Regions from separate parts of the Nonomuraea sp. NPDC005501 genome, predicted to be linked through region 2. Evidence: riboswitches for the same ligand, from Rfam matches in the RefSeq annotation. Region 2 holds a riboswitch; the other holds the start of a gene.
What was found. A riboswitch is a leader RNA that binds a small molecule or an ion and turns the genes downstream of it on or off. The one in region 2 is predicted to bind cyclic di-AMP.

Region 1 (5,135 bases), on a different contig from region 2:
GCCGATCGAGCACCTGCGCGACCTGGCGGACAAGCACGACGTCCACCACGACCCCAAGTGGGGCCCCGGCAAGCTGGTCCAGGAGCTGTTCGAGGCGCTCGTGGAGCACACGCTCATCCAGCCGACGTTCGTCATGGACTACCCGCTGGAGACCTCGCCGCTGACCCGCCAGCACCGCGACAACCCGCTGCTGACGGAGAAGTGGGACCTCATCGGGTTCGGCACGGAGCTGGGCACCGCCTACTCCGAGCTCATCGACCCGGTCGAGCAGCGCCGGCGTCTGGTCGAGCAGTCGCTGCTGGCGGCGGGCGGCGACCCGGAGGCCATGCAGCTCGACGAGGACTTCCTGCAGGCTCTGGAGTACGCGATGCCGCCCACCGGCGGCATGGGCGCCGGCATCGACCGGATGATCATGGCGTTCACCGGCAAGAACATCCGCGAGACGATCCTCTTCCCGCTCGTCAAGCCGGCCCACTGAGCCCCGGCCGTGCCGCCGCACCCGTGGCGGCACGGCGAAGGGCCCTGAGAACGGGTCATGCGCAATTGCGGGATCGTGCCGGACTAAATGCGCCGGTGGGCGCCCGCGTCAGGATTCCCGGTGAGGGCCTGTAAGGGCCGCTGTGATCGCGCAGCGTGCCCCGAAGTGCCGACACTCGCCGAGTCCCCCACATACGACGGATCAAGTCAATGACGGCCGTCAAGTGCCACGGATATCGCGCTTGACGGCCTTTCCCGTATGCGTTTAACGTCTGCGGAGCGAACAGCTTTGCACGGGCCGACGACGACTCCGAGACTGCTGTTGGGGGGAGGGCTCCCGATGGATGTGCTCACCGATCAGGTTGAGCTTAGCCACGCCGATCTAGCCTTGCTGGCGGAGCTTGCCAGGGGAGTCACCGTCGATCGGGTGGGCAGGCGCCTCGACATCAGCGGGCGCACCGTGCGCCGCCGGCTGCGCGGCATCTGCGACCGCATCGGGGTCGCCACGGCCATCGAGGCAGTCGCCTGGGCCGCCCGCCGCCAGCTCATCTGAGCGGCCCGTCGAGATTCAGTCGGCGACGCGGACGGCGCCCACGAACGGCCGGTTGGCCAGCGACGCCACCCTGACGACGTCACCCGTGCGCGGCGCGTGGACCATCATGTTGCCGCCGATGTAGATGCCGACGTGGTGCAGGTCGCCGTAGAAGAAGACCAGGTCGCCGGGGCGCAGCTCGTCCCTGGAGATGTGCCGGCCGGCGGTCCACTGGCTGCCGGTGTAGTGCGGCAGCGAGATGCCGACCCGCTGGTAGGCGGCCATGACGAGGCCGGAGCAGTCGTACGAGCTCGGCCCCTCGGCACCCCAGACGTACGGCTTGAGCTGCTGTGTGAGCGCCCACCGGGCCGCCTCGGCGGCCTTGCCGGCGCCCGAGATCGGCAGGGCGACGCGGACGGCCGGCGTGCCCGGGCGGCCCGCCTCGCCGATCGCCCGCCTGAACAGGTTGCTCTCCACCTTGGCGACCAGCTTCACGATCTTGTCGCGCTTCGTGTCGAGGTCGGTGACGAGCTTCTCCACCTCGTCGATGTGGGCCTTCGCCTCGGACTGGGCCCGCTTGGCCGTCTCCATGGCCTTGACGACCTGGTTGACCTCGTCGCCGGCCTCCTGGGCCAGCGCGTAGGTGGTGGCGGCCCGGTTGAGGAACGCGCCGGGGTCGCCGTCGTCCATCAGGGCGATGGCGCGGCTGAAGCCGCCGGTCATGTACTCCTGCTGGGCCAGCAGCCTCGTCTTGGCGCGCTTGGCGTCGAGGTCGGCCTGGCTGGTCGCCAGGACCTTCCTGGCCTGCTCGGCGGTCTTGCGGGCGGTCTTGAGCTTCTCCCGCGAGCCGTTGTACTGCTCGCTGAGCGTCTCGATCTCGGTGTGCATCGCCTCGACCCGCTTGGACAGCTCCTTCAGGGAGGGCTCGGGGTCGGCGGCGGCGGACCCGGGCGGGAACGCGAACGCCAGCGCCACGACGGCGGCGCTCAGGACGGCGAAACGGCGCAGGAGCGCCTGTTTCGGAGGGCGGGCATCCAGGCCCGCTCTCGTCCTTCCGCGACGGCGCGTGCGCTTCACCGACCAGCTCCTCTCTTCGACGCCTACCGGGTTAGCTGACGGGTTCGGGCCGGAGCAGCCCTACCGAGCGTGATGCTCGGATTCACCCCATGTGGTGGCACTGAGAGCTCGCCACCGGCGGGTCCCCGGCTCCCCTGCGGGGATTGGGCGCGTCTCCGCGCGGGGGTCGCGCGGGTGACATCGTCGCTGGACATTAGTGCACCTCGGGTTCGTGCTCAACCAGAACTGCCAACTCTGTAGAGGTATCGCTACCGAAGGGTCACGAGTGGACGACGCGTCACCCGATGCCGGTCCGACTTTATGTCTACTTTGCCATGCCTTGAGCAGTACGTTGCCCGCAGGGAGCGCACGGTAGTGACATGTCGGATGCCGTAGGCGGAGCGGATTTTGGTACGAGCCGTAATGGGATCTGTACTCTGGATGCCCATGGAACAGGTCGCCGAAGTCACCGTGCCTGACACCGAGATCGTGGTGCGCCGCGCCCGCACGTCGGATGTCAGGACGATCAGGCGCCTGGTCGACACCTACGCCGGTGCCGGTCCTCGCCTTCTGGAGAAGGCCACGGTCACCCTGTACGAGGACGTGCAGGAGTTCTGGGTCGCCGAGCGCGGCGGCCAGGTCGTCGGCTGTGGCGCCCTCCATGTGCTCTGGGAGGATCTGGCCGAGATCCGGACCGTCGCCGTGGACCCCGCCTTCCGCGGGCTGGGCATCGGCCACCGGATCGTCGCCGCGCTGACCCGCACGGCGGTGGATCTAGGGCTCAGCCGGGTGTTCTGCCTGACGTTCGAGGTCGACTTCTTCGCCCGCCACGGGTTCCGCCCGATCCAGGGCACCCCGGTCTCCCCGGAGGTCTACGCCGAGCTGCTGGCCTCGTACGACGAGGGTGTGGCGGAGTTCCTCGACCTTGAGCACGTCAAGCCCAACACCCTGGGCAACACCCGCATGCTGCTCCATCTGACATCCGGTGACGCCGACCTTGACCGCTGAGAAAGGTGATTGTTGATACCTATGTCGATACGTTGGGCAGCACAGGCATGTGTCCTGACATGTGCTACATGCACTCTCGAAGCGAGGTGACACGGTGAGCACCGGACAGCCGCCGTATCCACAGGACGAATCCGGCGAGAACGCTGCCGGGAATCCCGAGTACGGACAACACACTCCGAACCGTCCCCACGGTGAGGCCGACCCCGACGCGACGGTGGTGGGTTACCGCGCCGAGGACTACGGTCAGCCCGGCTACGGCCAGCCCCAGCAGGGCTACGGCCAGCCCCAGCAGGGCTACGGCCAGCCCGGCCAGCCCGGCCAGCCGCAGTACGGCCAGCCGGGCTACGGGCAGCAGGGCCAGTCCCAGCCGGGCTACGGTCAGCCCCAGCAGGGCTACGGGCCCCAGGGTCAGTCGCAGCCCGGCTACGGCCAGCCCCAGCAGGGCTACGGCCAGCCGCAGCAGGGCTATGGGCAGCCCGGCCAGCCGCAGTACGGCCAGCAGCAGCCCTCCCAACCCGACTACGGGCAGCAGCAGTACGGCCAGCAGCCGCCCTCGGGCCAGCAGTACGGCCAGCCCGGCTACGCGCCCCCGCCGCAGCAGGGCTACCAGCAGCAGGGCTACGGCCAGCCAGGCCAGCAGCAGTACGGGCAGCAGCCGCCCTCCCAGCCCGGCTACGGCCAGCCCCAGCAGGGCTACGGGGCCCAGGGTCAGTCGCAGCCCGGCTACGGCCAGCCCCAGCAGGGCTACGGTCAGCAGGGCTACGGCCAGCCCGGTTACGGTGAGCCCGGGTACGGCCAGCCGCAGCAGGGCTACGGTCCGGGGCAGCAGTACGGCCAGCCCGGCTACGGCCAGCCGGGATACGGCCAGCCCTACGGCCAGCCGGTGGGCGTGCAGCCTCCGGGCGCCCCGGCGCCGCTCGCCGAGTGGTGGCAGCGGCTGGTGGCCCGGCTCATCGACGGGGTGATCTTCATCGTGGTGAGCCTGATCGTCTCGGGCATCTTCACGGCGATCTTCCTGGCCACCTACGACTGGTCGACCGGCTCGACGTCCGGCGTGTTCAGCGCGGCGGTGGTCGGTGCCCTGATCGCCATCATCCTGACCGCCCTGTACGTCGGCTACGAATTCCTCATGACCAAGATGAGGGGGCAGACCCTTGGCAAGATGGCCATGGGCATCAAGATCGCTCCTGTCGGCGGCCCCGTGCCGCAGGCCGGCGTGCCCACCGACGTCGCGCTCAAGCGGGCCGCCGTGACGTGGGGCGGTTGCATCGCCGCCATCCTCCCGATCTCGATCTCGGCGTTCATCGGCTGGCTTCTGGTGGCCGTGAACGGCGCGTCGCAACTCTGGGACAAGCCGCTGCAGCAGACGTTCGCCGACAAGGTGGCCGGCACCGTGGTGGTCAAGATCAAGTAATCGCGAACCACAGCAGAGGCCGGCTCCGTGCCGGCCTCTGTTTTGTACCCGGGTACGTGAGGGACCGGGCCGTGGCAATATGAGGCCACGAGTTCGGCGCCGAGGTGGGTTATGGCGGGTGCGCGGCCGGGCGGGACGCCCGCTGAATGGTGGGAACGGCTTGCCGCGCGCCTCATTGAGGGCCTCGTGTTCGGGGTGTTCTATTACATTCTGTTCATCGTCCTATGGGCTGCCTTCCGGACTGTCGGCGTGTCCGAGGCGACGGCCGGCCGCCTGCCCGGGGTGGCGGCCTGGTTCCTGGCCGGGCTGGGATATACCGCCTATGAGTGGGTGGCTCTTTCCGGCGCCGGCCGGACGTTCGGCAAGGCGATCATGAAGATTCGGGTGACGCCGCGCGACCTTCCACGGGCCGCACTGCTGAAACGCGCCCTGGTGTATCCCGGCCCGGTCATGCTGATGGGTATTCCGCTGGTCAATCTGCTGGGCGGAATCTACGTGTTCGCCGTGGGGATGATCATCTTGATCGACAAGCCACTGCAGCGTGGGCCGCATGACCGGCCGGCCGGAACGTTCGTCGTCAAAGATCTTCGTTGAGGGTTCGTACCTGCGGCGATGCCATTCAGCAAAATTTTCCTTGATCCGGTAAGG
Region 2 (5,135 bases):
GCTCGCGCCCCCCGGCCCCACCCCGCCCGCGGAGCCGGCGCCCGTACGGCCCACATCTCCGCAGGCGCCCCCGCACCCGCGGTCGCCGTCGGAGCCCGGGCATCCGGAGCCCGCGACGGGCGGGGAGCAGGACGCCCCGTTGCCCAGGCGGCCACGCGGCGGCCGGCGCTCCCGCCCCTCCCCCCAGACCCCGGATCCGGCGGATGCGCCGCCTCAGCCGCCGGATCCGGCCGGCCCTCCCACCGCCCCGTTCCCCGGCGTCTCCAGCGGGCCGCCCGGCATGCCGCTCGCGGCGCCGGCCGGTCCGCCGCCTCTCCTCCCCGACGCGGCCGGCGCGCAGCCGCACGCGGCCCGCCCCCTCGGCCCCGCCGTGACGGCGGACCCGGGGGATCTGGCCCTGCTCATGCGGCTGAAGAAGGCGCTGGAGGAGCTGGCATGAGGTTCCCCCCACTCACCGTCGTGAGACTGCCCTCGTTCAGAAGGAGGCCACCGGTGGAGCTGCACGACGAGGTGCTCAAGGAGATGGTGCTCCTGCGGGAGCGCACCCCGGACGTCAGCGGCAGCGTCGCCTGCACGGTCGACGGACTGGCCGTCGCCTGCGACCCCGCCGTGGACAACGGCGAGCGGACGGCCGCGCTCACCGCCGCCCTGCTCGCCATGAGCAGGCGCATGCTCGCGATCTCCGGGAGGGGCGACCTGGAGGAGACGCTCATCTCGGGCACGGCCGGGTTCGCCGCGTTCTACGCCGCGGGCCCCACCATCGTCCTCACAGTCCTGGCCCAGCCCGGCACGAACCTCGGGCTGCTCCGGCTGGAGGGCCGCAGGACCGCGGCCGCCCTGGCCGCCATCGCGGCACGGACGCGATGACCGTCCACCAGAGAAATCAGCAGAGAACGGAGAAATGACATGGCCAGCATGGACGTCTCTCTCAAGGAGATGATGACGATCGACGGCTCCATCGGGGCGGCGGTCGTCGACCACGGCAGCGGCATGACGCTGGGCTCGCTCGGCGGCTCCAAGGAGCTTGACCTCCAGGTCGCGGGGGCCGGCAACACCGAGGTGGTCAAGGCCAAGCTCCGCACGATGGACTCGCTCGGGCTCAAGGACGCGATCGAGGACATCCTGATCACGCTCGGCTCGCAGTACCACATCATCCGGCCCATCAGCGGGCGCGGCGGCAAGGGCCTGTTCCTCTACCTGGCCCTGGACCGGGCCCGGGCCAACCTGGCGATGGCCAGGCACCAGCTCCGCTCCATCGAGGAGAAGCTGGACGTCTAGCCGGGCGGCGCCGGCGGGGTCATCCGGCGGTCAGCTTGGCGATGGCGGCGACGAGGTCCGGCCAGAGCGGACGCGGCAGGTCGTGGCCCATGCCGGGGAAGGTCAGCAGCCTGGCCCCGGGGATGGCCTCGGCGGTGGCCCGGCCGGCCGCGAGGGGGACGAGCTGGTCGGCCTCGCCGTGGACCACGAGCGTCGGCACGTCGAGCCGGCGCAGCCGTTCGGTGCGGTCGCCGGAGGCCATGATGGCCGCGAGCTGGCGTGCGGTGCCGGGCGGGTCGAAGCAGCGGTCGAACGCGCGGGCGGCCACGTCCGCGATGCGCGCGCGGTCCGGCTCGAAGCCGGGTGAGCCGATCACCGCCCAGGCGTCCTGGGCCCGCGCGACCACCTCCTCGCGCCCGGCGGGCGGCGTGGCCAGCAGCACCGCGCTCGCCGCCGGCGTGGGAGGGGCGACCCGCGAGCCGGGCGTGGACATGATGGAGGTGAGCGTGAGCACCCGGCCGGGATGCCGGATGGCCAGCGTCTGGGCGATCATGCCGCCCATCGAGGCGCCCACCACGTGGGCGGCGCTCCAGCCGAGCGCGTCCATCAGCCCGGCGGCGTCGTCGGCCATGTCGTCCAGCAGGTACGGCGCCGGGCCCCCGAGCACGGGCTGGCCGAGGTCGTGCAGGTGCGTCGACAGGCCCGCGTCGCGGTTGTCGAAGCGGACGACGTGGTGCCCCTGCTCGGCGAGGAGGTGGCACAGGTCGTCGTCCCAGTGGATGAGCTGGGCGCCGAGGCCCATGACGAGGAGGAGAGGACGACCCCCGGCCGCGCCGAAGCTCTCGTAGGCGATCTCGATGCCGTTGGCCTTCGCTCGCATGGTCACGAGAAACAGAATGACATTCGGATCGCGGGCCGGTAAAGCCCCCACGCGGGGACCCGTGTGCGCGGAAATGCGCGCACCCCGCCCCGGAACCGCCGGGGCGGCGGCGGTTCCGGAACGGGGTGGCGAGGTGGGGGCCTGGATGGAGAGGCAGGCAGGCCCCCGGGGGAGGCCGGACCGGACGGGGTGGCGTCCGGACCCGGCCGATGGTCGGGTGCCGGCCCGTGTGCCGCCTGAGGGGGCGGCATGCGGGCCGGGCGGTCAGCGCTGGACGAGCTTGCGCAGGCGGTCGCGGCCGAGGTACAGGCCGCCGCCGACCGCGGCCACGCCCACCAGGGCGAGGCTGGCCGAGGTGCTCAGACCCTCGTCGCCGGAGGCGGCGTCGCGGGCCTCGGTGCGGGTGGTGGGCTCGGAGGCGTTCACCACGCCGGCGTCGTCCTTGTCACGGGAGGAGACGGAGGTGCCCTTGCCCGCGGATCCGGCGCCGGACTCCTCCGGAGTGGTGGACTTGTCCTCGGCCAGCACCGGCGGCTTGGCCGGGTTGTGGTCGACGCGACGCCAGGCGCCGGTGGAGAAGGCGACCGGGTAGTTCTTCTTGCCCGCGCCGTTGCCCCACTTGGTGATGACGTAGCTCACCTTGATGTGGCCCTGGCCGCCGACACCGTCCACACCGAGCGTGCTGGAGTTGAAGCGGCCGCCGGTGAGCTGGGCGAAGGTCTTGGCGTCGAGGTCGAGCATGACGCCGCTGCTGGAGGGCACGCCCGGGCCGCGGTCCCCGACGAAGAAGGGGGCCTTCTTGCCCTTGTACATGACGTAGCCCTCGGTCATGAGCGGCCAGCTGGGGCTGGCTGCCAGACCCTTCTGCATGGGCTTGCCGCTGGCCGGCAGGCCGGTGTCACCGGCGCGGCCGGAGGAGTCGTCCCAGAAGTAGGAGGCGGTGGTCGAGCCCTTGAGGAGAACCTGCCGGCCTTCGTCGGTGTCGGCGTGCGCGGCCGTGGTGCCGGCGCCGATGGTGAGCGCGCCGAGTACGGCCGCCGTGAAGAGGCTGAAGGAACGCATGCCAAGTCGTTCGGACATGTGTTGAAAAAGTCCTTTACGTGGGGGTACAGAGGGGCGCGCTCCGAAGAGATGGGGACGCGTAGCCGGGCAGAACGCCGAACGGGCGCTACGCGAGAGCGCGAGAGAAGGTCAGGGGGAACGGGTGCCGCTCAGGAGGCGGCTGGTGACACTGCCCCGTCCGGGGGTACGCGGTAGCGCATGAAGTCTTGTCCTCTCCATCTCGCCTACCGGGTTAGCTGACGGGTTCGGACGTGGAGATGCCCTACCGGCCAGGTGCGGCCGGATTCACCCCAGAAGTGGGTCCCCGGTTCCCGCGCTGTGCGGGATTCGGCGCCGGCCAGTCGCCGCTTCCTGACGAAGGGCTAGGTCACTGACCGGAATGTGTTTGACTCTAGCCAGCGAACCGGACAAAAGCAAAGGTAAGCCCATAAATCGGGCGAAGATCTACCTTTCAGGCAAAGAAAAAGAGGGGTACGGCATGCCGTACCCCTCCAGGAAACCAGGTCTCAGCCCGTGCTCCGGGCGCCTCAGCCTCCGCTCTTGCGCCGGAAGGAACGCTTGCTGGCGGCCGGTCCGTGAGCGCCGTGAATCTTGGAAGCGTCGCCGCCCCTGCCACCAGCGCCCGAGTCGGCCTGCCGGGCACGCTTGCGCTCCAGCGCCTCACGGAACTTGCGCTTCAACTCGTCCTCGGGAGTTGCTTCGCTGGCTTCCGGCTCCGGTGTTTCCGTCATGAGGACCTCCTGGTGTTGGGGACATTCAAAGCTTCGCACGCCCGAACCCGCCGCGCGAAACCGGCGGGCCTCCTCAGCCGCCTAGAGCGGCGAGCTCCTCGGAGGTCAGGACCAGGTCCGCCGCCGCCACCGAGTCGAGGATGCTCTCCGGCCGGCTCGCCCCCGGGATCGGGACCACGACCGGGCTGCGCGCCAGCTCCCAGGCCAGGCAGACCCGCTGCGGAGACACCCCGCGCTGCTCGGCCACCCTGGCGAACCCCTCGTGCGCGCCGCCGAGCCGCCCCGCCGCGCTGATCCCGCCCAGCGGCGACCACGGCAGGAACGCCACGCCCAGCTCCTCGCACAGGTCCACCTCGGGCTCGCTGGAGCGGAACGCGGGCGAGTACTGGTTCTGCACACTCGCCAGCCGGCCGCCGAGGATGTCGTAGGCGATCCTGATCTGGCGCGGGTTCGCGTTGGAGATGCCCGCCATCCGGATCTTGCCGGCGTCGAGCAGGTCGCGCAGCGCGCCGATCGTCTCCTCGTACGGCACGGCCGGGTCGGGCCGGTGGTGCTGGTAGAGGCCGATCGCCTCGACGCCCAGGGCCTTCAGGGACCGCTCACACGCCTCGACCAGGTACGACGGCCGTCCGTCCACGGCCCAGCCGCCGTCCGGGGGCCGCGTGTGACCGCCCTTGGTCGCCACCAGCACCGCGTCGCCGTCACCGCCCCAGCTCGCGAGCGCCTTGGCGACCAGCCGCTCGTTGTGACCCACCTCGTCGGACGAGGGCGTGTAGGCGTCGGCCGTGTCGATCAGCGTCACGCCGGCGTCGAGCGCCGCGTGGATCGTCCGGATCGACTGGGCCTCGTCGGGCATGTGCCCGGCCACCGACATGGGCATCGCGCCGAGACCGATGGAGCTGACGGCGGTTTGTCCGAGTGGTCGCGTGTTCATGCGGACCATCCTCCCCCTGGGGCGACCGAAAGAGGAAGGCGACCCCACCGGTTTCGCCAGCCGGGGGTGACGCTTGTGGTCAGGCGCCCGGGGTGCGGGTGCCACGCACAGGGCGGGCACGTGGAGCCGTCGGGTGTGAGGACGGGGGCGGGGCGGGCGGGCACGTGGACCCGTCGGATGTGCGGACGGAGGCGGGCGTGCCGGGGGGTCGCCGTACAGTGATGTGGGGGTCGTGCCGGCTGGAGGCCGGGCGATGATCGTCACGGCTCGG

Region 1: it holds a riboswitch for cyclic di-AMP, as region 2 does, so the genes downstream of both, ABZS51_RS08040 (NlpC/P60 family protein) here and ABZS51_RS09970 (hypothetical protein) in region 2, are expected to answer to the same signal.

The regions. Positions count from the first base shown of each region.
Region 1 covers NZ_JBEXDT010000009.1:106,857-111,991, reverse strand. Annotated here, with positions in the region: gene lysX (bifunctional lysylphosphatidylglycerol synthetase/lysine--tRNA ligase LysX) at 1-478, shown strand, start outside; gene ABZS51_RS08045 (LuxR C-terminal-related transcriptional regulator) at 818-1,030, shown strand; gene ABZS51_RS08040 (NlpC/P60 family protein) at 1,046-2,086, opposite strand; cyclic di-AMP (ydaO/yuaA leader) riboswitch at 2,092-2,246, opposite strand; gene ABZS51_RS08035 (amino-acid N-acetyltransferase) at 2,513-3,073, shown strand; gene ABZS51_RS08030 (RDD family protein) at 3,168-4,487, shown strand; gene ABZS51_RS08025 (RDD family protein) at 4,599-5,081, shown strand.
Region 2 covers NZ_JBEXDT010000013.1:28,727-33,861, forward strand. Annotated here, with positions in the region: gene ABZS51_RS09950 (hypothetical protein) at 1-439, shown strand, start outside; gene ABZS51_RS09955 (roadblock/LC7 domain-containing protein) at 436-867, shown strand; gene ABZS51_RS09960 (hypothetical protein) at 907-1,278, shown strand; gene ABZS51_RS09965 (alpha/beta fold hydrolase) at 1,298-2,137, opposite strand; gene ABZS51_RS09970 (hypothetical protein) at 2,402-3,217, opposite strand; cyclic di-AMP (ydaO/yuaA leader) riboswitch at 3,406-3,542, opposite strand; gene ABZS51_RS09975 (DUF5302 domain-containing protein) at 3,727-3,930, opposite strand; gene ABZS51_RS09980 (aldo/keto reductase) at 4,004-4,864, opposite strand.